DNA from 3 places in the Solicola agrisoli genome. Region 1 is predicted to be linked to each of the others. Evidence: riboswitches for the same ligand, from Rfam matches in the RefSeq annotation. Region 1 holds a riboswitch; each other region holds the start of a gene.
What was found. Region 1 has a riboswitch for cobalamin ahead of ACI6PP_RS00330 (ribonucleoside-diphosphate reductase subunit alpha). Riboswitches for the same ligand answer to the same signal wherever they lie in the genome.
Positions count from the first base shown of each region.

Region 2: linked by a shared signal. The riboswitch ahead of ACI6PP_RS22745 (ABC transporter substrate-binding protein) and the one ahead of ACI6PP_RS00330 (ribonucleoside-diphosphate reductase subunit alpha) in region 1 are both predicted to bind cobalamin.
Region 3: linked by a shared signal. The riboswitch ahead of bluB (5,6-dimethylbenzimidazole synthase) and the one ahead of ACI6PP_RS00330 (ribonucleoside-diphosphate reductase subunit alpha) in region 1 are both predicted to bind cobalamin.

Region 1 covers NZ_JBMGQR010000001.1:57,314-70,255, forward strand. Annotated here, with positions in the region: gene ACI6PP_RS00290 (response regulator transcription factor) at 39-737, shown strand; gene ACI6PP_RS00295 (sensor histidine kinase) at 737-2,131, shown strand; gene ACI6PP_RS00300 (ferredoxin reductase family protein) at 2,146-3,459, opposite strand; gene ACI6PP_RS00305 (COG4705 family protein) at 4,217-5,008, shown strand; gene ACI6PP_RS00310 (hypothetical protein) at 5,129-5,740, opposite strand; gene ACI6PP_RS00315 (class I SAM-dependent methyltransferase) at 6,193-6,942, shown strand; gene ACI6PP_RS00320 (sulfotransferase family protein) at 7,177-7,830, opposite strand; gene ACI6PP_RS00325 (ribonucleotide-diphosphate reductase subunit beta) at 7,932-8,942, opposite strand; gene ACI6PP_RS00330 (ribonucleoside-diphosphate reductase subunit alpha) at 8,971-11,532, opposite strand; cobalamin riboswitch at 11,675-11,898, opposite strand; gene ACI6PP_RS00335 (hypothetical protein) at 11,941-12,294, opposite strand; gene ACI6PP_RS00340 (homocysteine S-methyltransferase family protein) at 12,297-12,942, opposite strand, start outside.
Region 2 covers NZ_JBMGQR010000128.1:448-5,201, reverse strand. Annotated here, with positions in the region: gene ACI6PP_RS22750 (helix-turn-helix domain-containing protein) at 869-1,576, opposite strand; cobalamin riboswitch at 1,967-2,160, shown strand; gene ACI6PP_RS22745 (ABC transporter substrate-binding protein) at 2,217-3,128, shown strand; gene ACI6PP_RS22740 (hypothetical protein) at 3,125-3,250, shown strand; gene ACI6PP_RS22735 (FecCD family ABC transporter permease) at 3,253-4,287, shown strand; gene ACI6PP_RS22730 (ABC transporter ATP-binding protein) at 4,284-4,754, shown strand, end outside.
Region 3 covers NZ_JBMGQR010000017.1:29,246-42,187, forward strand. Annotated here, with positions in the region: gene ACI6PP_RS08645 (cobalamin biosynthesis protein) at 1-112, opposite strand, end outside; gene cobU (bifunctional adenosylcobinamide kinase/adenosylcobinamide-phosphate guanylyltransferase) at 169-702, shown strand; gene ACI6PP_RS08655 (adenosylcobinamide-GDP ribazoletransferase) at 962-1,843, opposite strand; gene cobT (nicotinate-nucleotide--dimethylbenzimidazole phosphoribosyltransferase) at 1,840-2,895, opposite strand; gene ACI6PP_RS08665 (CbtA family protein) at 2,892-3,755, opposite strand; gene ACI6PP_RS08670 (CbtB domain-containing protein) at 3,790-4,014, opposite strand; gene cobA (uroporphyrinogen-III C-methyltransferase) at 4,237-5,325, opposite strand; gene ACI6PP_RS08680 (bifunctional hydrogenobyrinic acid a,c-diamide synthase/histidinol phosphate aminotransferase CobBC) at 5,318-7,819, opposite strand; gene cobO (cob(I)yrinic acid a,c-diamide adenosyltransferase) at 7,813-8,427, opposite strand; gene ACI6PP_RS08690 (VWA domain-containing protein) at 8,427-10,502, opposite strand; gene bluB (5,6-dimethylbenzimidazole synthase) at 10,499-11,161, opposite strand; cobalamin riboswitch at 11,208-11,366, opposite strand; gene cbiE (precorrin-6y C5,15-methyltransferase (decarboxylating) subunit CbiE) at 11,446-12,654, shown strand; gene cobM (precorrin-4 C(11)-methyltransferase) at 12,651-12,942, shown strand, end outside.

The sequences.
Region 1 (12,942 bases):
GTCCGGCTGTCCGGGGCAGGTGGCCTACGGTGTCCGACGTGACGCACGTGCTGCTCGTCGAGGACGACGACGCCATTCGTACCGCGCTCACGCGCGGCCTTGGTGAGCTCGGCTCGTCAGTCACTGCCGTCCCGTCAGGCGCCGAGGCGATCGCAGCGGCGGTCGATCAGCGTCCCGACATCGTGGTCCTCGACCTCGGACTGCCTGACATCGACGGCGCCGACGTGCTCAAGATGCTCAGGGCGATCAGTGACGTCCCGGTCATCATCGCCACCGCCCGCGACGACGAGCGCGAGGTCGTGCGTCTCCTCGACGCCGGCGCCGACGACTACGTGATCAAGCCGTTCTCGGCCGCACAGGTCGAGGCACGTGTGCGTGCAGTCCTGCGCCGCTCGGGGGCGACCAGCAAGCGCGGCGCGCACGTCGAGGTGGGGCGTCTGCGCATCGACCGGTCCGCCCGCCAGGCCCGCCTCGACGGAACGGATCTGAAGCTCAGTCGCAAGGAGTTCGACCTGCTCCTGGCACTCGCCGAGAACGTCGGCACCGTGATGAGCAAGCGCGACCTGCTCGCCCAGGTGTGGCAGATGCCTTGGGGCGGCGCCGACCGGACCGTGGACGTCCACCTGTCGTGGCTGCGCCGCAAGCTGGGTGAGACGGCGCAGGAGCCGGTCTACCTGCACAGCCTGCGCGGCGTCGGGGTCAAGATGGTGGACCCCACGGCTGCAGCAGGAAGCTGATGCTCGGCACGATGCGGCGCCGGGTGCTCGCGCTCACCACCGGCACCACCGCCATCGTCCTGGTCCTTCTCGCGGTGCCGCTGGCCGTCACCATCCGGGATCAGCTGATCGAGGGCTCGACCCGAGAGGCGTCCCTGCTCGCGCAGTCGGTGGCCGACTACCTCAGCACGGGCCGCTACGACGAGGAGCAGCTCGACGCCTACCTCGCCCGCCAGGGCCGCCGTGACCAGGTGAGCCTCCAAGTCGAGCTGCCCGACGGCACCGAGGTGGGGGACACCTTCCCCCAGGACGTCACGGGCACGGACCGCGCCGGGCGACGTGGAGGTGGCCGGGGCGACGGCGACCGGGACGGCCGTGGACGTGACCGCGACGGCGACGGGCTCGGCGAGGTCTCCACGGCCACCGAGAGCGCGACCGCGCAGGGCCGCCTCGTCGAGGTGACGGCGTCAGCGACCGGCGGCATCGCCGTCGTCCGCGCCTACGCCGACGACGACGAGCTCGCCGCCGGCGTCACCGCCCGCTGGGCCCTGATCGCCGGCGTCTGTCTGCTGCTGCTCGTCGCCTCCGCGGTGGGCGCCGAGCTGGTGAGCCGGCGCCTGGTGCGCCCGCTCGACTCCGCCGCCGACACCGCCGACCGGCTCAGCGCCGGCGACCTCGCGGCCCGCGCCCCCGAGGGCGGGCCGCGCGAGGTCGCCGCCGTCGGGGTGGCGCTGAACGCGCTCGCCGACCGCATCGGCGACCTGATGGCCGCCGAGCGCGAGACCGTCGCCGACCTGTCCCACCGGATGCGCACTCCCCTGACCGCGGTGCGTCTGGACGTCGAGGCGCTTCCGCCCGGTCCGCGGACCGACGACCTCACCGAGCACGTGGCCCAGCTGGAGCGCACCTTGACGGCGGTGATCCGTGCCGCACGCCGCCGTCCCGAACGGGCCGACTCCAGCAGGTCCGACCTCGCCGCCACCGCACGTGACCGGGTCGCGTTCTGGCTGCCGCTGCTGGAGGACCAGGGACGTGAGGTCCAGGTCGACGTCGTCAACCGTCCGGTCTGGACCCGCTGCGAGGAGGGCGACCTCACCGCGACCCTCGACGCCCTGCTCGAGAACGTCATCGCCCACACTGCCGAGGGCACCGCGCTGTCGGTGCAGGTGGCCGTCGACGACGACCGCGTGCAGCCGATGGCGCGCGTCGACGTCATCGACGAGGGCCCCGGCATCCCCGACGCCGCTCGCGAGCGCGGCCACAGCGACCGCGGCTCCACCGGGCTCGGCCTCGACATCGCCCGCCGCTGCGCCGAGAGCGGCGGCGGCACCCTGGAGATCAGCCGCCCAGACGGCCGCACCCGGGTGCGCCTCGCGGTGCCGCTGGCCGAGGCGCCGCCCCCGGCTGCGGTCTGACGTCGCCCCGGACCTCAGAACGCGAACCGCTCCTCGTGCAGCTGCTCGACGGGCAGCCCCGCTTGCTCGAGGTTGGTGCGCACGACCTGGGCCATCCCCGGCGGGCCGCACAGGTAGACGTCGTGCTCCGCCAGGTTCGGCACCAGCCGCAGCAGGGACGCCGCCGAGAGCAGGTCGGGGTCGTCGCCGAGGAGGTAGACGACGCGGGCACCGCGGTGTGTCGCGATCGCGTCGAGCTCGGCGCGGAAGACGATCTGGTCGCGGTCCCGCGCGCGGTACAGCAGCGTCAGCCCCGTCCCCGGCCCGAGCGGCATCGTCTCGAACAGGGCACGCATGGGCGTGATCCCGACACCGCCGGCGACCAGCAGCACCTCGCGGCGGGTGCGCAGGTCGGCGGTCATCGCGCCGTACGGCCCCTCGGCCACCACCCAGGTGCCGACCTCGATCGCCTGCAGCAGCCGGCTGCCGTCCCCTAGCGCCTTGACGGTGAGCCGCAGCCGGTGGGCCCCGGGAGGCGCGGAGAGCGAGAACGGGTGCGCGGTGAGCCAGGTGTCGGGGGTCAGGAACCGCCAGCGGAAGAACTGCCCGGGCTCGGCGCGGAGCTCGCCGAGGTGCTCGCCATCGAGGATGATCGACACGACACCGGGGGCCTCTGGCACCACCGCCGCCACGCGCAGCCGGTGCCGGGCGGCCGCCCGCACCGGCGCGATCACGCGGTGGCGCAGCACAAGGCCGAAGGCGTGCGCGTACATCAGTGCCCACAGCACCTGCAGGACCGGACGTCCTGCGAGGTCGGGCCCGCCCAGCTGGTGCAGGAACGACAACGCGATCGCCACGTAGGTGAGCAGGTGCACCAGGTGCCACCGCTCGTACGACAGCCTGCGCCTCGCGATCCTGACCGAGACGACCGCGACGCCTACGAGCAGGACCGTGGCCACCGTCGCCGAGATCAGCCACGGCATGCCCAGCACCTGCCACAGGGCGACCGACAGGCTGACCTCGCGGCTGTCGGCCCACGCCTGCGTGGCCGCCCAGGCGTGCACCAGCACGAGCGTCAGCACGATCCGTCCGCCGCGGGCGTGCCAGCGGGCGAGCCGGTCCGAGCCGACGCCGCGTTCCAGGACCGGCCAGCGCGACATCAGGGTCATCAGCACCAGGACCCCGTACCCGGCGAGCATCCCCGCGACGTGTGCGAGCACCGGCAGGACCGCGAACGGGACCGGCGCCGCGACGGCCACCACGACCGGCCACACTGCCACCAGGACACCGATCGCGACCATGATCCCGACCGCCGCGTCGCTGGCGGCACGGTGGTCCCGGCGGTTCACGGTTGCCCCACCTGGACGGTCGCGGGGTCGGGCTGGACGGGTGAGTCCGACGGGCCGGTGAGCCCCAGCCACACGCCGACGACGGTGCACAACACCAGCACCGCCGGACCGGCACGTCCGCGTCGGGGGCGGTCGGCCCGGCGGCCCGGTGGGCGGCGGGAGACGTCACTCATCGGGTCATCGACCGCCACGTCCGGGTCCGTCGAACGGGCGTCCGACCGTCCCGACGCCCTGGTCCCCCGGTGCGTCGTCGGCCATCGCCTGGGCGGCCACGAACCCTCCAGTCATCACCAGCACCGAGGTCGCCACGAACCCCACGCCGAGGGCCGCCCACCCACCCCGTGACCGCCGGACGGCCGGCCGACCGGCGGCTGGTCGCACCGCCGTCACTCTGCGCGTGTCGCGCGCGAAACCGTAGTGCTCCACCACCCACGGGGTGCGGCTGGGCGTCGTCGCGGCCGGGCTCCCCGGCGCTGTTCCGCGAGGCACTCGCTCCCACTCGGTGCCGGGTCTGGACTGGTCGGTCATGGTGCTCCTGAGGTCGAACGCGAGGGTCGTCACGAGCATCGCCGACACCGGCGCAACAGAACCCCAACGCGACGTCAAGTGCCCGTCAAACCTCGACCGGCCCGCTGGTGCGACGCGTCAGCCGGTCCTCACAGGTGACCCACAGTCGACGCCCATGAGGCCGCCAGGCAACGTCGGCAGACTCCCGTCCGGCGCACGGCGCGCCAGTCATCCCTCCGAGGAGCCCTGCATGAGCACGACGCGCAACCCACGACCGACGGCCGTGAGCCGGACGGGCTCGTGGGCCGTCAAGGTCCCCACCGTCACCGCCCTGTTCTGGGTCGTGAAGATCCTCACCACCGGCATGGGCGAGGCCGCCTCGGACTACCTCGCCCGCCTCAGCCTCGTGCTCCCGGTGGTCGTCGGCCTCGGCTGCCTGGCCGTCGCCCTGACCGTCCAGCTCCGCTCCGACCGCTACCGCGCCGCCACCTACTGGAGCGTCGTCGCGTCCCTGGCCGTGTTCGGCACCGTCGCCGCCGACGGCCTGCGCATCGGCCTGGGCATCTCGCTCCCCGTGATGACCACCGCCTACGCAGCCGCCCTCGGCTTGGCCCTGCTCGCCTGGTTCCGCACCGAGCACACCCTCTCGATCCACACGATCACCACCCGGCGCGCCGAGATCTTCTACTGGATCACCGTCCTGCTGACCTTCGCCCTCGGCACCGCGGCCGGCGACCTCGCCGCCGACACCCTCGGCCTGGGCTACCTCGACGCCGCCCTCGTCTTCGGCGCCGCCATGGTCGTCCCCCTGGTGCTCCACCGCACCCGCCTGATCGGCGAGGTTGCCGCCTTCTGGAGCGCCTACGTCCTCACCCGTCCCATGGGCGCCTCGGTCGCCGACTGGCTCGGCAAGCAGTCCGGCCTCGGACTCGGCGACGGCACCGTCACCGCCGCCAGCCTCGTGCTCATCGTCACCCTCGTCGCCTACCTGGCCGTCAGCCGCGTCGACGTTCCCACAGGGCGGCCACACCGCACCCACTGAACGACCGGGCCGCCCATTCCTGGTTCGAGAATCCCGAACCGCTGCGCGAGTTTCGCGGCCGTGCGAACGACGCCCCGGAGCCGACCCGCGCGAGGATCCGTCACCGGGCCAAGGGCTGCGTTATCGGCTGTTGAGGCTGACCTCGCAGTCAGCCTCACCGCTGGGTGAGAGGTCGGCGTCGTCGCAGTCGTCGTCTGGGCTTGAGCCGGCAAAGAACGTCAGGCCGTAATCGGCCACCGCGGTCCTGGTGATTCCGCGCAGCTCGTAGTCCACCTCAAGAGATTGAAGGGTCGCGGGGTAATTGGTGGCAATTAGCTGCACGGCGACGCTCTGGCTGGAGCTGCCACATTGCACGGTGATGCTGTCGTCGGTGTAGCCCCTGAGTCGAGAGATTGGCTCGTCTGCGGTTCCTACCGGCTGGGTGTTGGTCGGGTTGGTGGCGAACGCGACCACCCTGAGCCCACCGGTCGCACCCACGGGTCGGATTGCAACGATCTTTGCGGTGCCGTCGCCGGCAAGCCATCCGTTGATCCCGACAACCAGGGCCAGACGTTCCGGAGCCCGATCGAGACAGATGCCAGCGCCTCCGAACTGGACGACCGGCATGTAGGTCTTCCAAGCCCACCGGCCGACAAGAGACAGGACTACACCTACGACGACGAGGGCGATGGCTGGGACGACGAACCGGTTCACCTGGCGTCGCGTGCGCTTTGGCTTGAGCGTCTCGGTCACACCGGAAGCCATTTCGATTGCACGCCAACCATCGGCCGAATGCCAAGTTCCTGGGCCAGGATCGCGCTTCGGCCGCGGCCAGGCTTGACCGCAACGGGGACGCTCGCCGGCACAGTGCCGGGACGCAGCAACAACGGGAACCCCGACACCTCCCGCCGAGGAGTGAGTCCCCCGGACCCGGCCCGGCTCGAACGGGCAGCCACCCTCACCGTGCGGCGGGCAGGGCACATCCGTACCGGGTAGATGCACCTTGGGCGGGCTCGGCTTTAGCCTAGACCGAGTGCACAGAATGCATGGTCGGTCGGCGAAAATCTGAAGACCCGAGAGCTGAACGACACCGAGCGCCGCTCCCCTACTGGTCGGGGACGGCGGCCGGTGTCTCGCAGGGGATCCGCGATCGGGCGCTCGAAAGCGGGTGTGCGGCACGCAGGGATGGTGGCAGGGTCCGGTCCATGGAACCTGCGAACTTCTACTCCGGAATCGTCGTCGACGCCTACGCGAAACTGAAGTCCTCGACGTTCGAGCCCGGGCCGTACGCCGAGTTCGTGAGGGCCCATGGGGAGCCTGCGCTCGAGATCGGCTGCGGTGATGGCGAGCCGTTACTGGACTTGAGTGCGCTCGGTCTCGACGTCGATGGCGTCGATTCCTCGGCCGACATGGTCGAGCGGTGCCGGAGCAACGCCGCCGCGCGAGGTCTTCCCACCCAGGTCTTTCACCAGCGTGCCGAGAACCTGAACCTCGAGAGGACCTACGCGTCCATCTACTTCGCGGGCCCCACCTTCAACCTGCTGCCAGACGACGACACAGCCGCTGCTGCACTTGGTGCGATCGAACGGCACCTGGCCGGCGGGGGCGCCGCCCTGATCCCCTTGTGGGTGCCACCACCGACTTCGCCCGAAGATCTCGGCTCCACGCGCGTCGCACTCGATGACTCCGGTGCCCGGCTCAGCTACACCCCGCTGCGGGAGACCTACGACCGCACCGGTCGGACACGAACCACCTCGGCGCGGTACGAACGGACCACGAACACGGGGGTCGAAGTGGCCGACAGGGACTGGATCATCCACTGGCACACGCCCACGTCCTTCGCAGACCTGTGCGCCGCCGCCGGGCTCCGGATCGTCGAGATGGTCGACGACGACACCTACACCGACGCGCATGAAGACTCCACCAGCTTCACCGCGACACTGCAGCACCGCTGAGCGATCCTTTACTGGCGATGCTTCGAGGCGGTGCACCCCGTCTGAAGTCAAGTCGTCGCGCCTTCGTAGGACCGCATGGTCCCCCAGGCGAAGGAGCTGGTTGCGAACTGATCCTGCAGTTCAGAAGCGACCCTGAAGCGCAGATCTGAATCTGTCTCAAGGGAACGCTCTGAGTGACTAGGTCTGGGCTTGATGTGGTCGTGGCTGGACGGGCGAACTCGGGGCCGGGCTCGCTCAGGCGTCAGGTCGATCGTCGATCTCTGGAACGGCTGTGAGGTTCGGGTGGCGCGCCCGGTAATCAGCGGTGCTGTTGACGTGGGGGAAGTCGAACTCTGGGACGGGGACGTCGAGTGCTCGACAGATCGGGGTCCAGCCATCGCCAGGTTGCCACTCGACGAGGCGGGACGGCGAGATCTCAGACCGAACCTGAGCGAGCCAGCGCTCGTATCCAGCTGTCATGGCCTGCGGGTCGTCGATGTCGACAGCGAGCTCGGCGAAGATCAGCCCGAAGATCGCTGCCGTCGGGTCGCCGTCGCCCCCCGACACCATGGCCCGTGTCCGGGGCAGGACGGTGGCCGCCATGCTGCGGTACCAAGTCTCAGGAGTGGCGCGACGAGACAGCAGCACTGGGGCGTCGGGGTAGGCCTCGGCCAGCTCGCGCCAACAGTTGGAGAACGGGGCGTCGACGCCGGCGACGTATCCGGTCAGGAAGTTGTCCCAGACCGGCGGATGTCCCTGGAGCGCAGCGACCCACGTCGGAGCGTGCTCGGGATGAGCCAGGGCCTCGCTCATGTGATACACCGGCGCGCCGAGCACGTGTCGTAGCGCCTCGCGAAGGGAAGAGGTACCGGTACGCGGCAAGCCCGCACCGATCAGCCGGATGACCACCTCGGAAGGCTAGGCCAAGATCGGATGCGGGCGTGCCGATCGGCGAGTCCCCTGTGGGCCGACTCGGACCTCGCCGGGTGTTCGGCGAGGTCCGAGCCGGGTCAGTGCGCTCGAGCGTTGACCTCGTAGGAGGTGTTGGTGGCTTCGAAGAAGTTGACCAGCTGCAGGGTGTCGTTGGCGGTGGCCATCCACTTGGCTGGGTTGGCGTCGCCGAAGGCGGGTTCGAAGCCGAGCTCCTCTAGGCGGCGGTCGGCGAGGTAGCGGACGTAGGCGTTGACGTAGTCGGCGTTCAAGCCGGGGATCCCGCCGGGCAGCAGGTCGTGGTTGTACGCCTCCTCCATCGCGACGGCGTCGATCACCATCTGGCGGATCTCGTCGGCGAACTCGGCGGTGGCGATCTCGGGGTTCTCCTCGAGGACGGTGAGGATGAGGTTGATGCCGAACTTCAGGTGCAGGCTTTCGTCTCGGACGATCCAGTCGACCAGGGAGCCGAAGTTCCGCAGCAGGTTCCGCTGTCGGAAGCTCAGGGCCACCATGAAGCCCGAGTAGAACCAGATGCCCTCGAGCACGACGTTGTACGCGACGAGGTTGCGGACGAAGTCCTGCTTGCCTTGGACTGTCGCGATGTCGAGGGTCTGCTCGGTCATCCGGCGGATGTAGCGGACCTCGAACTCCTCCTTCGCCGCCATCGACGGCACCGTGACGTGGGAGGCGTAGGCGGCTTCGCGGTCGATCGGGAAGGTCTCGAGGACGTATTCGAAGCTCATGCAGTGGTTGGCCTCCTCCCACATCTGCTTGGCGAGGTAGAGGTGGCACTCGGCGGCGTTGACGTACGGGTAGACCCCGAACGCGAGGGCCTTGTTGACGAGCAGCTCGTTGGGGTTGAAGTAGCTCATCAGGAACGTCAGCGCGTGACGCTCGTCGGCGGTCATGCGGGAGAAGTCGCCGAGGTCCTCGCCGAGCTGGATCTCGTGGGGGAACCAGGTATTGGCGACGGCCTGCTCGTACAGCTCCATCGCCCACGGGTAGGTGACGGGCTTGAGCAGCAGGCCCGAGGCGATGCCGGTGCCGAGGATCCCTGTGGTGGTCGGTGCGTCGTGGGTGGTGGTCATCGTCGTGCTCCGTCTCGGTTCGGTGTGGTCACTGGCAGGAGTCGCACTGCAGGCGCTCCATCGGGTCGGTCGGGCAGACGAGCGCGGCGTCGGGCTCGGCGACGGTGAGCAGCTCGTCGCGCCCGTCGGGCGTCACCGGCGCTGCCGCGACGGGAGCTGCGGCGCGCGCGGCGCCGAAGCCACGACGGCCGGTGCTGCCGCCGACGGGCGTGCGGGCCTCGGCCTTGTTGACCTTGACAGTGCTCTGCTCGGCGGTGTGCCGCGGCATCATGTGCAGGTAGTAGGTGGTCTTGACGCCCATCCGCCACGCGTCGGTGTAGAGGCGCTCCATCCCGGCGACGTCGCGGCTCGCGAGGTAGATGTTGCGGCTGATGGCCTGGTCGATCCACTTCTGGGCGCGCGCGGCGACGTGCAGGAACGCGTGCGGCGACAGCTGGAACGACGTCCGGTAGACCTCCCGGAGGTCGTCGGGGACGCCGTCGACCTGCGACAGGTCGCCCTGGGCGCGCAGCAGGTCGCCGCGCACCTGCTCCCACAGGCCGCGCTCGCGTAGGTCCTCGACCAGGTTGCGGTTGACCTCGAGGAACTTGCCCGAGGAGGTGGCACGGCTGAAGATCTGGCTGAACTGCGGGTCCAGGCCCGGTGTGGTGCCGGCCACCAGCCCGATCGACGCGGTCGGCGCTATCGCCATCAGCGTGGAGTTGCGGATGCCGCCGGCCACCTTGACGCGTAGGGCGTCCCAGTCCATCCGGCTGTGGCGGTCGACGTCGACGGGCGTCCCGCGGTCGGCCTCCAGCCGGTCGAGGGTGTCGATCGGCACCTGTCCGTGGCTCCAGCGCGACCCCGCGAACTGCGGGTACGGGCCGCGCTCGCGGGCGAGGTCGCAGCTGGTGTCGATGGCGTGCCAGCTGACGAACTCCACCAGCTCGTCGACGAGGTCGTAGGCGCGCTCGCTCTCGTACGACAGGCCCATCCGCTCGACGACGTCGGTGAAGCCCATGACACCCAGGCCGAGGGCGCGGTTGTCGGCGTTGGACCGCTCGGACTCGGGCACCGAGGAGATCGTGACGTCGATGAGGTTGTCGAGCTGACGCACCGCGAGGCGGGTGGACGCCGCGAGGCGGTCCCAGTCGACGCGGGCGTCGCCGCGCCGTCCGGTGACGTGGCGCGACAGGTTGATCGAGGCGAGGTTGCAGACCGACACGTTGTCGCGGTCCTGCGGCAGCGTGATCTCGGTGCACAGGTTCGACAGGTGTATGGTGCCGGTGTTGTCGTTCAGCGCCCGGGTGTTGATCGTGTCCTTCCACGTCAGCCACGGGTGCGAAGTGGTCTGCAGCGAGATCAGGATCGCGCGCCACTGCTCGCGGGCGCGGACCTTGGTGTGTCGCAGCTGGCCGCGCTCGGCCGCGGCGACGTACTCGGCGTAGCGCGCGGAGAACGTGGCGCCGACCAGCTCGGTGAGGTCGGGCACGTCGAGCGGGTCGAACAGGTACCAGGGCTCGTCGGCCTCCACGCGCTTCATAAACTCGTCGGAGATCCAGACCGCCGTGTTGGCCGTGCGGGTGCGCCTGTAGGGGTCGCCGGAGCTCTGGCGCAGATCGAGGAACTGCGCGAAGTCCAAGTGCCAGTTCTCCATGTAGAAGCACAGGGCGCCGAACTTCTTGCCGCCGCGCGAGACCGCACGCAGCGTCGAGTCGATCGTGTGCATGAACGGGATCGGGCCGGTGGACGAGGTGTTGTTCGAGCGGATCGGTGAGCCCTCGGCGCGCAGCTTGGTCACCGACATGCCGATGCCGCCGGTGCCCTTGGTCAGCCACATGACGTCGCGAACCGACTTCGCGATGTGCTCGATGTCGTCCTGCATCTCCATCACGAAGCAGTTCGACAGCTGGGAGTACGCGGTGCCGGCGTTGACGAGCGTCGAGCCCGCGGCGAGGTACTCCAGCCGCGACATCGCGTCGTAGAACCCGAGCGCGGCGACGGTGGGGTCCTCCTCGTCCAGCGCCAGGCCCATCGCGACCCGCATCCAGAAGAACTGCGGCACCTCGAGCGGGTCCCGTCGCTCGTCGCTGATCATGTAGCGCGTGCGCATCGTCTGCACGCCGACGTAGCGCAGCAGGTCGTCGCGCGACGGGTCGAGCGCGGCGCCGAGCCGGTCGAGGTCGAACCGCTCCCCCAGCCGGGCGTCCAGGAGACCGTCGGCGACACCGTGGTGGACGTAGGAGACGAACGCGGGCCCGCAGAACGCGTCGACCTCGGCGCGGGTGACGCCCTCGCCGAACACCTTCTTGTAGATGGTCTTCACGAGCAGCCGTGCGGCGACGGTGTCGAACGCCGGGTCGTCCTTGACGTTCTGCAGCGCGACGCCGACGACGGCCTCGTCGAGCTGCTCGCTGGTGATGCCGTCGAACAGGGTGATCTCCAGCTCGGACTGCAGCTGGGTGACACGCGCGACCTGGTCGGGCAGGCCGGCACTGGCCTCCTCGATCGACCGTGCGATCTCGTAGCCGTCGTACGGCGCGCGGGTGCCGTCGCGCTTGACGACGTGGACGGTGCCGGCCGGACGTGGTGCCGGTGTGGTGGTGCTCATGGTGGATCCCCTCGGATACGCAGTCCCTGGGGTCCGGGGCGGCGGGGAGGATCGAGGGGACCGGAGGCCCGGGGTCGCCTCGACGACCGCCGCACACCGGTCGGCCCCAGGCCCTCCCACGGGGCCACGGACCACCACGCCCGTCGGACGTGGTGCGCTGGCAGGTCTTCGGACTCACGGGCCAGAGCCACCGGTGGAGCCGGCTGCTCGCCTACTGGTCGTCGCTTCCCAGGCGCGGTGCGCCCAGTGCCGTTGACGACGGTCGTTCCCGTTCACCGCTGCGGGGCAGTCCCGGATTCACACCGGGTTCCCTCTTGCGACGACCCGCCTGGGTGGCGGGTCGAACCAGCTGCGGGACCACCATATCTGGAAACTACATTGGTGCAAGTACCTACATCTCGTGTCCGGTCACGTCAACAGAGGTGCACACACCGCCTCGGCGACCACGACCGGCACCGTGCCCGTGGCACCGAAGTCGAAGCTCTGGACGCTGCGTCCGACCACGACGACCTCGGCGGACCAATCCAGCTCGGCGCACGTCCGGGCCACCTCACCGAAGGTGCGCACCTGCCACCGCGTCGGCGGGGTGGGCGTCCACGCGCCGAGCTCGAGCGCGGCGCGGCGGTGCACCAGCAGCTCGAACCCGACCACGGACCGCCCGCCGTCGCCAGCCTCCACCCAGGGCGTGGTGGCGACCACGCCCTGGACGAGGACGTCGGTCCTGGCACCGACGGACAGGTAGGCCGCACGCTGCGAGACCACGGCTAGGCGTCCGCGCCGAGGGCCTTGATGTGGTCGGGCAACCGTCGGTTGTCCCCGTACATGAAGTGGTTCGACATGTTCTCCGAGAACCGGCTGGCCTCGACGGTCAGCCCGACCGCCTCGGCGACCTCGCGGACCAGCATCGGCGACGCACCGCAGCACACGCCGAGGTAGTTGACGCCCAGCGCGTGCGCATCGGCAGCGAACCGTCCGATCTCGTAACGGTTGGCGTACAGCGGGTCGAGCGCGGTCGGGAACGTGCGGCCGTGCGGCGACGGGACAGTGACGCCGCGGTCGTCGGTGAGGTTGAAGAACGTGGGCTCGGCCTCGGTGGTGCGGTATGGCACCGGGAGCGCGGCCACGTGGCAGCTGACGGCCTCGCGGATCTGACGCAGCCACGGCAGCATCGTCGCCGGCCCACGGAAGCAGTTCATCCCCACCACGTCGGCACCCGCCTGCTCCAGGCGCTGGCACGCCTCGACGATGCCGACGTCGTCGGTCATCACGTTCTGCGCCATCGGCGCGATGGTCAGCACAACGGGCAACCCGCTGGACTTGGCGACCTCCAGCGCGGCCAGCGCCTCGCCGGCGTAGTAGAAGGTCTCGCCGATGATCAGGTCGGCGCCCTCCTCGACGGCCCAGCCGACC
Region 2 (4,754 bases), on a different contig from region 1:
CCCGCACCGCCGTCGTCGACCACTCCGGCCGCGGGCGCAGGCCGCGCTCGGCCGGGCGACGAAAGTTCGACCGGACGTTCGACCGGTTCGGCGTGCCCGACGTCAACCTCCTGGGCCCCGCCCCGCTGCCCACGCGTTCACCGCCACCGCGCTCGTCGCCTCAGGCGTCCCCAAAGCCCGCGTGCTCGGCTGGCAGACCGTGACGATCGTGCTGTGGACGGGCGCCTTCACGGCCATCGCCAGCGGCGTCGTCAACGCGCTCTGACCTTGAGGTCTACAAGCACTGCCGGACCGACAGCGAAGGAGCCGACTTCACACCCCGTTCTTCGTCGTCTGTCCGTTGGAACCAGCCTTCGCCCACGGATGAGGATCTCCTGGCGGATGCGACGTGACCGGTGGCAATTGACCCGCTGGATCCGACTGACGATCACCGCGGCCAGGCCGAGGATGATGAGAGCGACCCAGGCGTACGTCCGCCACCGGTCAGGAATCTGCCGTCGTTGGCCGACCCCACCGTTGTCTCTTGCGCGTGACATGCGCCGACGCTGCGGGTCCGATCCTGCGGCGGGCGTTTGGCACCCCCGAATTCCGATCGCGCAACCGCACGCTGTCAGTGGCGCCCGCACCTCTCAGGTAGGCACACTGAGGCTAAGTCGGGGCTATGGCCCGTGCGGCCGCGCTGAAGCGATAGCCCCGCACCATGAACAGAACGCGTCCCGCTGCAGGCCTCGGAGAAGTTACCGCAGTGGGCGCGCCGGTCCAGTATCGTCCAGCATTCTTTGGCGCAGGCCTAGACCGCCGAACATGCCGAATATCGAATAGGCGGCACCCTTTGTCACAGCGGGAGCCGCCTGCGGTCGGTATGGAGTCACAGGGCCCGAAGCACGAACCGTCGTGCGGCACGACGAGAATTCACCTCGGGTCCGAGGCGGGCGTAGACATTGCGAATGTGTGTGCGAAGGGTGTTTCGGGTGACGCCGAGCTCGGCTGCCATCTTGATGGTAGACAGGTCGCTGCACAGCATCTGCAGGACGTTGAGTTGCGTCGGAGTCAGGGGCTTTGTCAGAGTGCTGGACGCGACTCGCACACTCAAGGCCCAAGCGTCTGGGGGCCCAGACACTGAGTCAGCCACCGTGCGTGGCCCAACCTCGGAGCGATGGGGGACTTTGCGGGTTGCGGCTTCGACAGCCATCTCGCTGACCCCGAGTGCACGTGCCCACTTATCGGTTTGCTTCAGTGGCGCCCGTCCGCCGAGGATGGCGCTTGCTTGACCTCGGGTGACTTCGACCTTCGCGGCGATCGAGGCAACGGTGTGGCCAGCAAGCCAGCGCAACTCATGCAGCGACGGGTGCGGGCTTGCTGGGGCGAGGTCGGCGATCGGCAGCTCAAGTGCTGCTGCAATCCGCACCAGGACCGGAGGGCTGGGAGCGGTCGCGCCGCGCCGATACGAGCGGATCGTTGATGAGTTAACCCCTACCATCGTGGCCAATTCATTGGCCGACAGCCCGCGCGCGTCTAGGGCGTCGTGAAACCGCGTCGGGCTCCATGACACGACCGACACCAACGGCACGCGCATCTCCAATCTGTGTCCGCAGCACGCGATTGGCGCAGGACTCGCCACACGTCGTTCTTGAACCGTCGCAGAGATAGACCGAGCCAATCGTTTGAACCTTACTGGGTCAAACGATCGGGGCCTCGCGCCGTGTACCGCGTTCGGAACGCCCAAGCCAACTCGTCAATAGGACCTCAGAGCCCAACCCTGACCGGTGCCACTTCCCTTCTGGTCGTGGACGGCGGCCAGCGTCCCGAAGGGGATCGATTCTGAAACGCCGGCGGCCGTGGGAGGTTAGGGCAAGCGGCACCGGTGACGATCGCGGGTAGGGCTGATCCGCGTCGAACTAGTGTGACCGGGCGTCAGTTCGAGACCGTCCGGTTGCGGGAGTCATGCCGGTGGGCATTGTGCGTTTGCTAGGTTCGGCGTGCCAGTCAACCCATTGAGATGGGCAGGGAACCCGGTGAGAGTCCGGGACTGACGCGCAGCGGTGTGGGCGACGGGCGAGGCACGCGGACACGTCCGCAGCCACTGGGCCACCGGCCCGGGAAGGCGTCTCGACCCGGACGACCCCGAGTCCGAAGACCTGCTGGCCCTTGCGGCACACCGTCGCGAGGTCACCGCAGGACCACGCGACCGGGTCCTCGACCTCGAAGGACCCTCCGTGCGCCTCCCCACCCCCGCCCTGCTGTCCCTCGCTCTCGCCGGCGTCCTCGTGACGGGCTGCGGCTCGTCCTCGGACGACGCCGGGCAGCCCGCCGCGTCGGGCGGTGCCGCCGGCTTCCCGGTCACCGTGGACGACTGCGGCCGCGACGTCGTCGTCGAGGCCCCTCCGCAGCGGGCCGTCTCGCTGAACCAGGGCTCGACCGAGATCCTGCTGTCGCTCGGTCTGGGCGACCGGATGGTCGGTACCGCCACCTGGACCGACCCCGTCCTGCCCGACCTCGCCGCGGCCAACGATGGCATCCCCCGCCTGGCCGACAACGCGCCGTCGTACGAGCGGGTGCTCGAGACCGAGCCCGACCTCGTCACCGCCTCCTTCGCGGGGACGCTCGGCGAGGGCGGCGTCACGACGCCCGCCGACCTGGAGAAGCTGGGCGTCCCGTCGTACCTGTCGCCCGCCGAGTGCGGCAAGACCGACGACGGCGAGGACGACGGCGCACGCTCGTCCCGGCTCGAGATGGACGTCGTCTACGAGGAGATCACCGAGCTGGCGACGATCTTCGGCGTCCCCGAGCGCGGCGAGGAGCTCGTCGCGTCCCTCGAGGCCCGGATGACCGCCGCCAGCGAGTCCATCGACGCGAGCGGAGTCGACGTCGCCTACTGGTTCGCCAACGCCGAGTCGCCGTACCTGGCCGGGTGCTGCGGTGCGCCCGGTGTCATGACCCGTGCGCTCGGTGCCACGAACGTCTTCGACGAGACCACCTCGGAGTGGCCGCAGGTGAACTGGGAGACCGTCGCCGACCGCGACCCCGACGTCCTGGTGCTCGGCGACCTCACCCGCAAGAGCCGACCGCGGAGTCCGCGGCCGCCAAGATCAAGTTCCTGGAGACCAACCCCGTCACGCGCGAGATGACCGCGGTGAAGGAGAAGCGCTACGTCCAGGTGGCCGGCGGCGACCTCAACCCCTCGATCCGCACCGTCGACGGCACCGAGAAGCTCGCCGCAGGCATCCGCGAGCTCGGTCTCGGCAGCTGACGGTGGCCGGCGCGGCGGTCCGGGGCACCGGCACCACGGCCGCGGTCTGGGCCGCGGGCGTCGTCGTACTCGTGCTCTCGGCCGCCACGGCGATCACCATCGGGCCATCCGACATGTCCGTGCGCGACGTGCTCGGCGTCGTCGGCGACCGGGCCGGGCTCGGCTCGACCGACCTGAGCCGCATCCAGCAGGGCATCGTGTGGGACCTGCGCCTGCCCCGGACGCTGCTCGCCGCGGTCTGCGGCGCGGGCCTCGCGGTGTGCGGGGCGATCCTGCAATCGCTGCTGCGCAACCCGCTCGCCGACCCGTTCGTGCTCGGCATCTCCTCTGGCGCGTCGACCGGGGCCGTCACGGTCGTCGTCCTCGGAGTGGGCGCCGGTGCCGTCGGCCTCACGACGGGCGCGTTCGCAGGCGCCCTCGTCGCATTCGCGCTGGTGCTCGCCCTGGCATGGGCCGCCGGCGGCACCACCGACCGAGTCGTGCTCGCGGGCGTCGCCGCCACCCAGCTGTTCTCGGCGCTGACGTCGTTCATCGTGTTCACCGCCGCCGACGCCGAGCAGACCCGCGGCGTCCTGTTCTGGCTGCTCGGGTCGCTGAGCAGCGCGAGCTGGACCGACGTCGCGGTGTGCACGGCCGTCGTCGGCCTCGGGCTCGTGGTGTGCCTGCTGACGGCCTCGGCCCTCGACGCGTTCGCGTTCGGGCAGGACGCAGCGTCCACCCTCGGCATCGACGTCGGCGTCGTGCGCGTACTGCTGCTCACCGTCACCGCGCTGATCACGGCGGTGATCGTCAGCACGTCCGGCGCGATCGGCTTCGTCGGACTCGTCCTGCCGCACGCGGCCCGCGCACTGGTCGGGACCCGCCACCACCGGCTGCTGCCGACGACCGCGCTGGCCGGCGCGATCTTCCTGGTGTGGGTCGACACCACCGCGCGCACCGTCCTCGACCCGCAGGAGCTGCCCGTCGGCGTCGCCACCGCACTCGTCGGCGTGCCCGCCTTCGCCGTCATCCTGCTGCGGCGGGGAAGGCGCCGATGACGCTCTCCGCACGCAACGTGTCGTGGTCAGCCAGCGGACGGCTGATCGTCGACGGCGTCTCGCTCGACCCCGCACCGGGCTCGACCGTCGGCCTGCTCGGACCCAACGGCTCGGGCAAGTCCAGCCTGCTGCGACTGCTCGCCGGCCTGCGCCGCCCGGACAGCGGTGCGGTCGAGCTGAACGGCGCGCCCCTGACGTCGCTGCGTCGGCGCGAGGTGGCGCGGCGCGTGGCCGTCGTCGAGCAGGAGACCGGCACCGAGCAGGACCTGCTCGTCTCCGACGTCGTCGCGCTCGGCCGAATCCCGCACCACCGTCCGTGGTCGGGCACCACCGCCGAAGACGACGCAGCGGTGCGCCGCGCGGCCGAGCACGCCGACGTCGCCGACCGTCTCGACCGGCCGTACCGGACGCTGTCAGGCGGCGAGCGGCAGCGCGTCCAGATCGCCCGGGCGCTGGCGCAGGAGCCC
Region 3 (12,942 bases), on a different contig from region 1:
CCAGCGCGGCGGCGGCGGTGCCGAAGCCGGCGACGGGGTGAAACCGGCGGGGGTCCCCGAGCGCGCGGTCGAGGACGAACCCGAGGACGAGCCCGGCGGCGCGGGGTTGCATAGGCTGCACCCTACGGATGGTCCGCCCGGCCGGGCGGCGACGGGAGGGACCTGACGATGACCGCACGTCGCGTGCTCGTGACGGGGGGCGTGCGCTCGGGCAAGTCGCGCCACGCCGAGGGGCTGTTCGACGCCGAGGAGCCCGTCGTCTACGTGGCACCCGGGCCGTCGCCCGAGGGCGACCCCGAGTGGGGCGAGCGGGTCGCGGCGCACCGGGCGCGACGTCCGTCGGCCTGGACGACCGTCGAGACCACCGACGTCGCCGCGGCCGTCCGCGACCATCCCGGCCCGCTGCTCCTGGACTGCCTCGGCACCTGGGTGACGGCCGTCCTGGACGAGCTCGACGCGTGGGAGGCGCCGCGCGACGCGTGGGCCGGCGCCGTCGACGCGCGCGTCGAGGACCTCGCGCTGGCGTGGTCGCAGGCGCCGGGCGTCGTGGTGGCGGTGACCAACGAGGTCGGCATGGGCGTCGTCCCCGCCCACCGCTCCGGCCGCGTCTTCCGCGACGTCCTCGGCCAGGTCAACCAGCGCGTCGCCGCCGCGTCCGACGAGGTCGCCCTCGTCGTCGCTGGCCGCGTCCTCCACCTCTGACCGGTGGGACCAAACACCACGTTCACGTGGTGATTGGTCCAGACCATGGGAGATCTCCCGTGCATCGGATCAGTTACCACGTGAACGTGGTGTTTGGTCCATCCGCGCGGTGCGACCGTACCCCCATGACGATCGGCGCCGTCCCCGATCGTCACCGGGTCGGAAGTTTCCCAGGTATACCTGGGAATCCGTCCGAGCACCTGGAGAATTCTCCGTGCCTGGCGCAGTTTCCCAGGTATACCTGGGAAATTGCGGACGGTCAGACGAGCAGGGCGACGAGGATGGCGGCGAGGCAGAGCTCGACCGCGGCGCCGCAGACGTCGCCCGTCACGCCGCCCACGGCTCGCACGGCACGACGCACCAGCAACGCCACCACGACGACGCCGACCGCCGCACACACCAGGCCCGACCACCCGTCGAAGGCGAGCAGGTCGAGGATCAACCGGAAGGTGGACGGCTCGTAGTAGCTCAGGGCGGCCGGAACGGTCCGGGACCCGCCGAAACCCATGTCCTCACCCGGCGGGACGAGCGAATGGGCGAGAGCCAGTGCCGCGCCCACCGCGACCCACACGGTCAGCGAGACGGTCCGCGGCACGGTGCCCGCCACCGCCGCACCGAGGCCCGACCCGCGAGCAGCGGGCACGCCACGGACGCAGACGACCGCCAGCGCGGCCCGCGAGACGCAGACCGCGACCCCGACGACCAGCCATCCACTCACCAGCTGCACCAGGACGCTGAGCGCCGCCACCTGCACCCCGAGCACGAGCACGAGCGCAGCGGCTCCGACGGGGCCGACGTCGCCGGTGCGCATGATCGCGAGCCGGCCCTCGGCGTCCTTGGGGGCGGCGAGGCCGTCGGCGGTGTCGGCGAGGCCGTCGAGGTGCATGCCGCGGTTGGCCAGCGCGAGCACGGCGACGACGAGCACCGCCACCACCGCGCCGGGCAGCGACAGCCACGTCCCCGCCCACGCGACCGCCCCGGCGAGCACGCCCAGGGGCAGCGCGGCCAGCGGGGCGACGGACATCGCGACGGCGGCGCGCGGACGGTCGACGCGCGACGGCGGCGTCACGGGCAGGGCGGTGAGCGTGCCCAGCGAGAGCCGGAGCCCGTCGAGCCAGACCGGCGACGGCTGGTCGGTCACTGCCCGAGGACGTCCGCGAGCAGTGCCGTCTGCGCCAGCAGGAGGGTGGACGACCGCAGCAGCGGGAGCGCGGCGAGGGCTCCGCTGCCCTCGCCCAGACGCAGCCCGAGGTCGAGCAACGGCACCAGGCCGAGCTTGTCGAGCGCGAGCGACTGCGCGGGCTCGGTGGAGCGGTGGCCCGCGGCCAGCCACGCGACGGTGCCCGGCGCGACCCGCTCGGCGACCAGCGCGCACGCCACCGACACCACCCCGTCGAGCAGCACCGGGACGCGCAGGCGGGCGGCGGTGACGAGGAACGCGACCGTCGCCGCGAGGTCGGCGCTGCCGAGCGCGGTGAGCAGGTCGATCGGGTCGTCCACGCGGTCGCCGGCCCGCTCGAGCGCGCGCTGGACGACGTCGAGCTTGCGGACGAGCCCGTCGGCGTCGACGCCCGTCCCGCGGCCGACGACGTCCTCGGCGGGCAGGCCGAGCGCACCGGCGACGAGCGCCGCGACGGGGGTGGTGTTGCCGATGCCCATGTCGCCGACGACGAGCAGGTCGGCGCCCGCCTCGACCTCCTCGGCCGCGATCGCCGCACCGGCGGCCAGCGCGGCAGCAGTCTCCTCGACCGTCAGGGCGTCCTCGAGGTGGATGGCGCCGGACGAGCGCCGCACCCGGTGCGCGCGCACCTCGTCGGGCACCCCGTCGAGCGCGTCGTCCACGGCGATGTCGAGCACGCGCAGGTGCACGCCGTGCTGACGGGCGAGGACGGCGGCGCCGGCGCTCCCGTCGACGAAGGCCCGCACCATCAGGCCGGTGACGGCGCTCGGGTAGGCCGAGACGCCGTGGGCCGAGACGCCGTGGTCACCGGCGAGGACGACGAGCCGCACCGCGTCGAACGACCGCGGCGGGCAGGCGCCCTGCACCGCGGACGACCACACGGCCGCCTCCCCGAGACGTCCGAGGGCGCCGGCGGGGGTGGCCAGCCCCGCGAGCCGCTCGCGCGCCGCGGCGGCGACCGTCGCGTCGGGCGCCGGGACGGGCGTGCCGGGGGCGAGCCTCGGGACGCTCACCGTCCGGCGCCGACGAGCTCGGCGCGGTCGCGTCGTTCGCCGGCCTTGCGCCAGTCGCGGTCGAGCAGCCCGGCGAGCACCAGCCCGAGGACGCCCCACAGCGCGGCCTGCGTCATCAGGGACGCGAGCCTGAACTCCCACAGCAGCGACGCCGGGAAGGTGTCGGGCACCTCCTGGTGGGTGCGCAGCAGGACGCCCGCGAGCACGACCACGACGACGTAGCCGAGCGCGGCCACGGCGATGCCGGTGAAGGCGCCGCGACGCGCGGCGATCGCGCGGGCGACCGCGACGGCGGCGACCACGGCGACCACCGAGACCACGACCATCGAGAAGTAGTCGGCGGTGCGGGCGCCGATGGTGTCGCCACTGCCCACGGCGGGCGGGTTCGGCGGGTACTTCGTGTACGGCACGAGGTAGTAGGCCAGGAAGCCGAGCCCGGTGACGACGCCCGCCGAGGCCGCGGGGCCGAAGCGGCCGAGCCGCCCGGTCGCGAACGCGGTGACGACGCCGACGACGCCGCCGAGGGCGGTGCCGAAGACGACGGTCGCCGTCAGCAGGCCGCCGGTGGCCTGCTCGCCGCGGCTGACGACCGCGTCGTCACCGTGCGAGTGGCCCGCGGTGGCCGCCCCCTCGTCGTGGGAGTGGGCCTCGGTGCCCTCGGCGTGGCTGTGCGCCTCGGTCTCGGCGGGAGCCGCGGCCGAGCCGGACTCCTCGATCTGGATGGCGGAGTCGACGGGCGGCTCGCCCACGACGTACGCGACGGCGAAGGCGGCGAACCCCGCGAGCAGGCCCGCGACGAGACCGCGGACCAGGAAGGTGCGCACCGCCAGCGGGGCGCGCGGGATGGCAGACGTGGTCATGGGTGTCCCCTGAGGCTGCTCGGCGCGCGGCGGATCAGTGGCAGGGGAAGCCGAGCAGGTGCCGGCCGTCGTGCGTCCACTCGTGGATCGCGGTGCCGGAGAACAGCGAGGTCGCGCCCTGCTCGGCGCCGACGAAGTACACCGCGAGGACGGCGACGAGCGCGAGGAGCAGGAGCCAGGGCAGGACCTGGCGGCCGGAGATCGCCGGGACGACGACCTCGGACGAGGGGCTGACGGCGGGGGCGTTGCTGGGGGCCATGGGCTGGACCTTCCTTCACGGGATGTTGCGTCCCTGTGGGGTGGAGGACTCCGTGTGGAGCCCGGGCACCGAGGCGGGGTCTGACTCGACCGCGGAGCGGCCATCGCAGTAGCGCAACTGTGCCGGGTTCTCACCGGCTTCCCGTGACTCAGGTGTCAGCGCACTGTAGCCCCATGGCTCGGGCGATGTCACGGCGTCCCGGCATGCGGCTCCGGGCGCGGCTCACGCCAGCGGGTCGAAGGCCGCCACGGCGCCCACGACGGTGATCGCCGGCGCCCGCAGACCCTCGGCGGCCGCGGCATCGGCGAGCGTCGTCAGCGTGGCCCGGACGACGTGCTGCGACGGCAGGGACGCGTCGGCCACCATGGCGGCCGGGGTGTCGGCCGGCATGCCGCCGGCGACGAGGGCCGCGGCGATCGCGGGCAGGTTGGCGACGGCCATCAGCAGCACCAGGTCGGTGCCGGCGCGGGCCAGGTGGCCGTAGTCGACGGTGCAGCGCTCGTCGTCGGGGGGCACGTGGCCGGACACGACGGTGAAGCCCTGGTTCAGGCCGCGGTGCGTGACGGGGATGCCGCCGAGCGCCGGGCCGGCCAGCGCCGAGCTGATGCCGGGGATGACGCGGGTGGCGATGCCTGCCGCGGCGCACGCCTGCAGCTCCTCGCCGCCGCGACCGAAGACGAAGTTGTCGCCGCCCTTCAGCCGCACGACCCGTCGGCCCGCGCGCGCGTGCTCGACCAGGATCTCGTTGATCCGCTCCTGCGCGGTGAACTCCCCGCGCGGGATCTTGGCGACGTCGACGACCTCGGCGCCGTCCTTGAGCCCGGTGAGCGCGGCCAGCGGGGCGAGGCGGTCGCAGACGACGACGTCCGCGGCACGCAGCGCCTCCAGGCCCGCGACGGTCAGCAGCCCGGGGTCGCCGGGGCCGCCGCCGACGAGGACGACCTCGCCCGCCGCGCCGGGGGCGTCGACGAGGCCGTCGGCGGACGGCGCGTCGGCGGTGACGCAGAGCAGGCCCGCGTCCTCGGCGTCCTTGGCCACCTGGGCGTCGACGGCGGGGTCGCCCGAGGCGGCGACGACGAGTCGTGCGCCCTCGAGGTCGGCGGGGCTGTACCCGCGGTGGCGCCAGGCGACGACGCCGCGGTCGGCGAGGTCGGCGATCGCCGCGACGGCCTCGGTGGCGACGACGGTGACGCGCGCGTGGGCGTCGCGCAGCGCGGCGACGTGGCCGATGGCCTGGGCGCCGGCGCCGACCACGACGACGGGTCGGTCCTGCAGCGCGAGGCCGACGACGTAGCGGCGGGGCTCAGCCATGGGACGGCTCCTTGACGACGGTCGGCGACTCCACGCCGGTGCGGACGAGCGCGGCGAGCAGCTCGCGGGTGGTGGCGGGGTCGCGGACGGCGATGCGCACCCACTCCGGCCCGAGCCCCGGGAAGGAGTCTCCCCGACGCAGCGCGTGGCCCTCGGCCCGCACCCGCTCGCGGACGCCCTCGCCGACGCGCACGAGCACGAACGGCGTGGCGGGGGAGCCGGCGACGGGGAGCCCGAGGTCGGCCAGGCCCTGCACGAGGACGGCGCGGTGGCGGGCCACCAGGACGGCCCGGCGCTCGGCCTCGGCGACGGCGGTGCCGGTCGAGCAGGCGAGCATCGTCGCGGCGGCGCTGGACGAGACGGACCACGGCGGCTGCTGGGCGGCGAGCTCGGCGACCAGGCCCGCCTCGCCGACGACGTAGCCGGCGCGCACGCCGGGCACCGACCAGGTCTTGGTGAGGCTGCGGACGACGAGCAGCCCGGGCACCACCTGCGCGGTGAGCGACTGGCGCTCGCCGCTGACGGCGTCCATGAACGCCTCGTCGACGACGACCACACGTCCCGGTCGCAGCAGCTGCCGGATCGTGGCGGCGGTGTGCAGGGCGCCGGTGGGGTTGGTCGGGTTGCCCACCATCACCAGGTCGGCGTCCTCGGGCACGTCGTCAGGGTGCAGCGCGAACCCGCCCTCGGGCCGGCACAGCACGTGGCGGACGTCGTGCCCCGCGGCGCGCAGCGCGGCCTCGGGCTCGGTGAACTGCGGGTGCACGACCACGGGCGCCCGCCACGGACGCATCCGCGCCACGAGCGTGAACGCCTCGGCGCCGCCCGCCGTGGGCAGCACCTCGTCGGGGTGGCGGACGTGGCGGTCGGCGATCGCCTGACGGGCCTGCGACGCGTCGGGGTACTCGTGCGTGTCGCGGATGCTGTCGGCCAGGGCGCGCTCCAGCCAGTCCGGACGCGGCAGGCGCTGGACGTTGACCGCGAAGTCCGTCAGCCCGGAGCCCTGGTCGGAGTCGCCGTGGTGGTGCAGGTCGGGCCCGACGCGCGCCGGTGCGGGACGGGGCGCGACGGTCGACGTCGCGACGCGTCCGTCGGCGACGGCGGCGTGGACGGCGTCGGCGAACCGGGTGGCCGAGCGGGGGTGGCCGGCCCAGTGGGTGTGCAGGTAGGCCGCGTGCAGCGTGGGGCTGCCGGTGCCGGCGGGGTCGGCGCTGAACCCGTGCTGCCTGCCGTCGACGATCCACGCGGCGCTCGCGCCGTCGGCGGAGTCGTGGGGCGGGTCGACGGTCGTGCGGTGGAACTCGTGGCCGGTGATGCGTCCGCCCGCGGGGGCGAGCAGCGTGTCGGCCGGTGCGACGGCGGTGCGGTAGCCGAGCGTCAGGCGCGGCGTCATCACGGCGGTGGCGTCGATCGCGCCCACCATGGACGCGCCGTCGACCGAGCGCGTCAGGTACAGCAGGCCGGCGCACTCGCCGACCGTGGGCACGCCGCGACGCACGGCCTCGCGCAGTGCGTGGCGCAGCGGCTCGTTGGCGCTGAGCCCGGCGGCGTGCACCTCGGGGAAGCCACCGCCCAGGTAGATGCCCGCGGTGCCGGGGGGCAGGGCCTCGTCGGTGGTGGGGTCGACGTACGCGGTGCGCAGGCCGGCGGCGTGCAGCAGCTCGGTGGTCTCGGCGTAGCGGAACGTGAACGCGCGACCGCCGGCCACCGCGACGAGCGGTGCCTCGCCGCCGGAGGTCTGCTCGCGTCCGACGGCCTCGGCGGCCGACCACGGCTCGGCGTCGAGGTCGGGGGCGGAGCGGGCGATGCGCAGCACCTCGGCGAGGTCGACGTGCTCGGCCACCTGGGCGGCGAGCCGGTCGAGGGCCGCGGCGGCGTCGCCGCGCTCGGCGGCGGGCACCAGACCGAGGTGGCGCGACGGCGCGCTGACGCCGTCGTCGCGCGCGAGCACGCCGAGCACCGGGACGCCGGTGGCCTCGAGCGCCGAGACCACCTCGGCACCGTGGCGGGGCGAGCCGACCTTGTTGAGGATGACGCCCGCGATGCGCACGCGCGGGTCGAACGTCGCCATGCCGTGCACGACCGCGGCGATCGAGCGCGACGCCGACGACACGTCGACGACCAGGACCACCGGCGCCTGGATGAGCCCGGCGACGTGGGCGGTGGACGCGAACCCCTCGCGTCCGAGCGCGCCGTCGAACAGGCCCATGACGCCCTCGACCACGGCGACGTCGGCCTGCCTGGGCGTCGCGGCGCCGTGGAGCAGCAGCGGGACGAGCCGCTGCTCGCCCACCATGTGCGGGTCGAGGTTGCGGCCGGGACGGCCGGTGGCGAGCGCGTGGTAGCCGGGGTCGATGTAGTCCGGGCCCACCTTGTGGCCGCTGACCTCGTGGCCGGCGCGGCGCAGCGCGGCCATCAGCCCGGTGGCGACGGTGGTCTTGCCGTGGCCCGACGCGGGCGCGGCGACGACGACACGGGGGAGCGGGGTCACCACTCGATCCCCCGCTGGCCCTTCTGGCCCTGCTCGAAGGGGTGCTTGACCTGCGTCATCTCGGTGACGAGGTCGGCGAGCTCGACGATCTTGGGGTCGGCCCGGCGTCCGGTGATGACGACGTGCTGCTGCCCGGGGCGGTTCGCGAGCGTCTCGACCACGTCGTCGACGTCGATCCAGCCCCAGTTGATCGGGTAGGTGAACTCGTCGAGCACGTACATCCGGTGCGTCTCGGCGGCGAGGCGGCGCTTGATCTCCTGCCAGCCCGCGAGCGCGTCGGCGGCGTGGTCGGTCTCGTCGCCGTCCTTGCGCGACCACGACCACCCGGCGCCCATCTTGTGCCACTCCATCGGCCCGCCGACGCCCTCGCGCTCGTGCAGGTCGGCGAGGGTCTCGACGGCGGTCTGCTCGCCGATGCGCCACTTGGCGGACTTGACGAACTGGAACACCCCGACCGGCCAGCCCTGGTTCCAGTGGCGCAGCGCGAGGCCGAACGCGGCGGTGCTCTTGCCCTTGCCGTCGCCGGTGTGGACGATCACGAGCGGCCGGTTGCGGCGCTGCTTGGTGGTGAGGCCGTCGTCCGGGACGGTGGTGGGGACTCCCTGGGGCATCAGGCGGCCCTTCCTGCGACGGCGTCGGCGCCCTGGCGGACGACGGCGGCGAGCTGCTCGGCGGCGATCTCGCCGAGGGGGACGTACGCGGCCTGGAGGTGGTCCGACAGCGTCCTGGCCAGCCCCATCCGGAACCGGCCGGTCTCGCAGTCGACGACCATGCTGGCGACGCCCTGCGCGGCAAGGTGGTCGGCCATCTGCCGCGAGCGGCCGACGGCGTCGGCGCCCGCGGTGGCGCGGCCGTCGGTGACCACCACGAGGAGCGGGCGGCGCCGGGGGTCGCGGATGCGCTCCAGGCGCAGAGTCTCGCTGGCGGTCCACAGGCCCTCGGCGAGCGGCGTGCGTCCACCGGCGGGCAGCTCGCGCAGGCGGGCGGCGGCGATCTCGACCGAGCCCGTGGGCGGCAGGTCGAGCGCGGCTCCCTGACCGCGGAACGTCACCAGGCCCACCTTGTCGCGGCGCTGGTACGCGTCGAGCAGCAGCGACAGGACGGCGGTCTTGACCTGCTCCATCCGGCGACGCGCGGCCATCGAGCCGGACGCGTCGACGCACAGCAGCACGAGGTTGGACTCGCGTCCCTCCTTGACCGCCAGGCGCAGGTCACCGCCCCGCAGGGACAGGCCCGGGCCGGAGGCGCCCCGCGAGCGCTGGTGCGGCGCGGCCGCGCGGATCGTCTCGAGCAGGTGGATCGCGCCGGGCTCGCCGTCGGGGCGGCGCGCGCCGACGGTGCGTCCGCTGGTGGTGAGGGCGCGCGAGCGTCGTCCGGCCTCGCCGGCGCCTGCGCCGGGCACCTGGAACAGGCGGGTGCGGTACGCCTCCTGGGGTGCGACGACGCTCGTCGGCGACTGCCCGCCCTGCTGGTCGCCCTGCGGCTCCGGCTCGGGCTCGGGGGCGGGCTCCTGCTCGGCCTCGGCGGTCTGGTTCGGCGGCTGGTCGGTGGGCTCGGTGGTCTCCGGCGGTGCCTCGCCCGGCTGATGCGGGGGAGCGTCGGCCTGCTCGGGCTGGTCGTCGTCGGCGTCGCCGCCGGGCTCGTCGTCCGGCGCGGGCGACGGCGGGTCGGGCTCGGGCTCGTCGTCGCCGAGGATCGCGTCGAGGAGGTCCTCGTCGATGCCCGGGGCGTCGAACGGGTTGCGGCGGCGGCGGTGCGGGATCGCCAGTCGTGCGGCGGCGCGGACGTCGGCGCGGGTGACGGCGAGGCGTCCCTGCCAGGCGGCGTGGGCGACGGCGGTGCGCGCGGTGACGATGTCGGCGCGCATGCCGTCGACCTCGAACGCCGCGCAGACCTCGGCGATCTTGGTGAGCACGTCGAGGCCGAGCTCGACGTCGTCGAGGACCGCCTGCGCCGTGGCGATCCGCTCACCGAGCTCGCGCTCGGCGCCGGCGTAGCGGGCGGTGAAGGCGGTGGGGTCCTGCTCGTAGGCCAGGCGGCGGCGGACGACCTCGACGCGGACCGACGGGTCGCGCGGCGCGGCCACCTCGACGGTGAGGCCGAAGCGGTCGAGCAGCTGCGGGCGCAGCTCGCCCTCCTCGGGGTTCATCGTCCCGACGAGCACGAACTGGGCGGCGTGGCTCACCGAGACGCCGTCGCGCTCGACCGTCGAGCGGCCCATCGCGGCGGCGTCGAGCAGGAGGTCGACGAGGTGGTCGTGCAGCAGGTTGACCTCGTCGACGTAGAGGATCCCGCGGTGCGCGGCGGCGAGCAGGCCGGGCTCGTACTCGCTGACGCCGCTCGTCAGGGCCTTCTCCAGGTGGATCGAGCCGAGCACGCGGTCCTCGGTGGCGCCGACGGGCAGCTCGACGAGGCGCACGGCGCGCGTCGACGTCGGGGCGTCGGCGGCGAACGGGCCGTCGGGGCTGAGGGGCGACGGGTCGGCCGGGTCGCTGGAGAACCGGTCGGCGGTGATCACGTCGATGGGCGGCAGCAGGTCGGGCAGCGCGCGGACCATCGTCGACTTGGCGGTGCCCTTCTCGCCGCGCACGAGCACGCCGCCGATGGCCGGAGAGACGGCCGACAGCGTCAGGGCGAGGGCCATGTCGTCGGCGCCGACGACGGCGGTGAACGGGAAGCGGTTCATCGGGTCGCCTCCGGGCGTCGGGTCCAGCGCTCGGCGTGGACGGCGTGACCCAGCGGACGGCGCTCGCGCCAGCCGTGCCGGAGCAGGTCGGGGGTCTCCTGCAGCTGCTCGACCGGGCCGATGCACAGCCACGCGACGGGGCGGACGTGCGTGGGCAGCCCGACGAGGGAGGACAGGAACGGCTCGCGGTAGAACGACACCCACCCGACGCCGAGGCCCTCGGCGGTGGCGGCGAGCCAGAGGTTCTGGATGGCCAGGCACGTCGAGTACAGGCCGGTGTCGGCGATGGTGTGGCGCCCGAGCGGCGACGGACCGCCGCGCGTGGGGTCGTACGTCACGACGACGCCGGCGCTCGACTCGCGGACGCCCTCGACCTTGATCGGCGCGAACGTGGTGGCGCGGTCGTCGTCGAGCGAGTCGGCGTACGCGGTGCGCTGCTGGACGACGTGGTCGGCGAACGTCCCGCGGGTGGCGGGGTCGCGGACGACGACGAAGTCCCACGGCTGGGTGAGCCCGACGCTCGGCGCCTGGTGGGCAGCGCCGAGGACGCGCATCAGCACGTCGTCGTCGAGCGGCTCGCCGGAGAACTCCGCGCGGACGTCGCGGCGCCTGCCGATGACGTCGTAGAGGTCCGTGGAGAGGTGGGTGGTGCCGATCACTGAACAGGCTCCCGCTGTCGTGGACGGTTCGGTGGCAGCGTCCCGGGGCCGGTCTTCGGACTTCCTGATCGTCACCCACCGACCGCCTTCCCGGGGCTCTCGTCCCAGTGGCTGCGCTCTCGCGCCGGTCGGCGGCTCCCAGGTCACCGCAGCGGGCCTGTGCCGGACTCCCACCGGCTTCCCGATTATCCCCTGACGGGGCACCTCGGTCGTGCTGCCGCCCTCATCGTAGACCCGGGACCGGGGCTGCTCGCGAGCCCGTCCACGGCCTAGGGTTGCGGGCCATGGCCCCGCTCGTGCACGTCGTCGGGATCGGTGCGGACGGCTGGGAGGGCCTGGCGCCGGGTCCGCAGGCACTCGTCCTCCACGCCGACGTGCTGCTCGGCGGCGCCCGGCACCTGGCGCTCGTCCCCGACGTCGCCGGTCAGCGGCGCGAGGCGTGGCCGTCGCCGCTGCGCGAGGGACTCCCCGCGCTGCTCGCCTCGACCGAGGGCAGGGCCGTCGTCGCGCTCGCGTCCGGCGACCCGTTCGTCTCGGGCATCGGCGCGACGCTCGTCGACCTGCTGGGCACCGCCGGCGTCGTCGTGCACCCGCACGTGTCGTCCGCCGCCCTCGCCGGCGCGCGGATGGGCTGGCCGTCAGAGACGTACGACGTGGTGACGCTCGTGGGCCGCGACCCGTCCGTGCTGTCCCGCTGGGTGGCGCCCGGACGCCGGTTGCTGCTGCTGTCGTCCGACGGGTCGACGCCCGCCGTCGTCGCCGACCTGCTGACACGCCTCGGGTACGGCGCCAGCGCGATGACGGTGCTGGGCGACCTCGCCGGGCCCGCGGAGTCGCGCACCGACCACGCCCGCGCCGACGCCCTCGACGGCGACTCACCGCCGCTGAACGTCGTGGCGCTGACGTGCGCGGTGGACGACCCGGCCGTCGTCCACGCGTCCCTGCCCGGCCTGCCCGACGACGCGTTCGAGCACGACGGCCAGCTGACCAAGCGCGACGTCCGCGCGTCCGCCCTGGCCCGGCTCGCCCCGACGCCGGGCGAGCTGCTGTGGGACGTCGGCGCGGGCGCCGGGTCGCTCGGCATCGAGTGGATGCGGGCGCACCCCCGCAACCGGGCCGTCGCCGTCGAGGGCGACCCCGTCCGCGCCGAGCGGATCGCCCGCAACGCGTCGGCGCTCGGCGTCCCCGCGCTGCAGGTGGTGACCGGTCGCGCGCCCGACGCCCTGGCCGGGCTGCCCGCACCCGACGCCGTCTTCGTCGGCGGCGGCGCGACCGTCGACGGGCTGCTCGAGGCGTGCGTCGCGGCGCTGCGTCCGGGCGGTCGGCTGGTGGCGCACGGCGTCACGCTGGAGACCGAGGCGCGGCTGCACCGGGCGTACGTCGAGCACGGCGGGGAGCTGACCCGGCTGTCGGTGGAGCACGCCGACGCGATCGGCGGGTTCACCGGGTGGGCCCCGGCGCGCGCGGTGGTGCAGTGGAGCATGAGGGCGTGACCGTCCACTTCGTCGGCGCGGGCCCCGGGGCCGCCGACCTCCTCACCGTCCGCGCCGCCCGGCTGCTCGGCTCGACGCCCGTCTGCGTCTACGCGGGCACGTACGTCGACCCCGAGGTGCTCGCGCTGTGCCCCGACGACGCCACGCTCGTCGACACCCAGCACCTCGACCTCGACCAGATCACCGCCACGCTGGTCTCGGCTCACGAGGCCGGCCAGGACGTCGTCCGCCTCTGCTCGGGCGACCCGTCGGTCTACTCCGCGATGACCGAGCAGGCCCGCCGCCTCG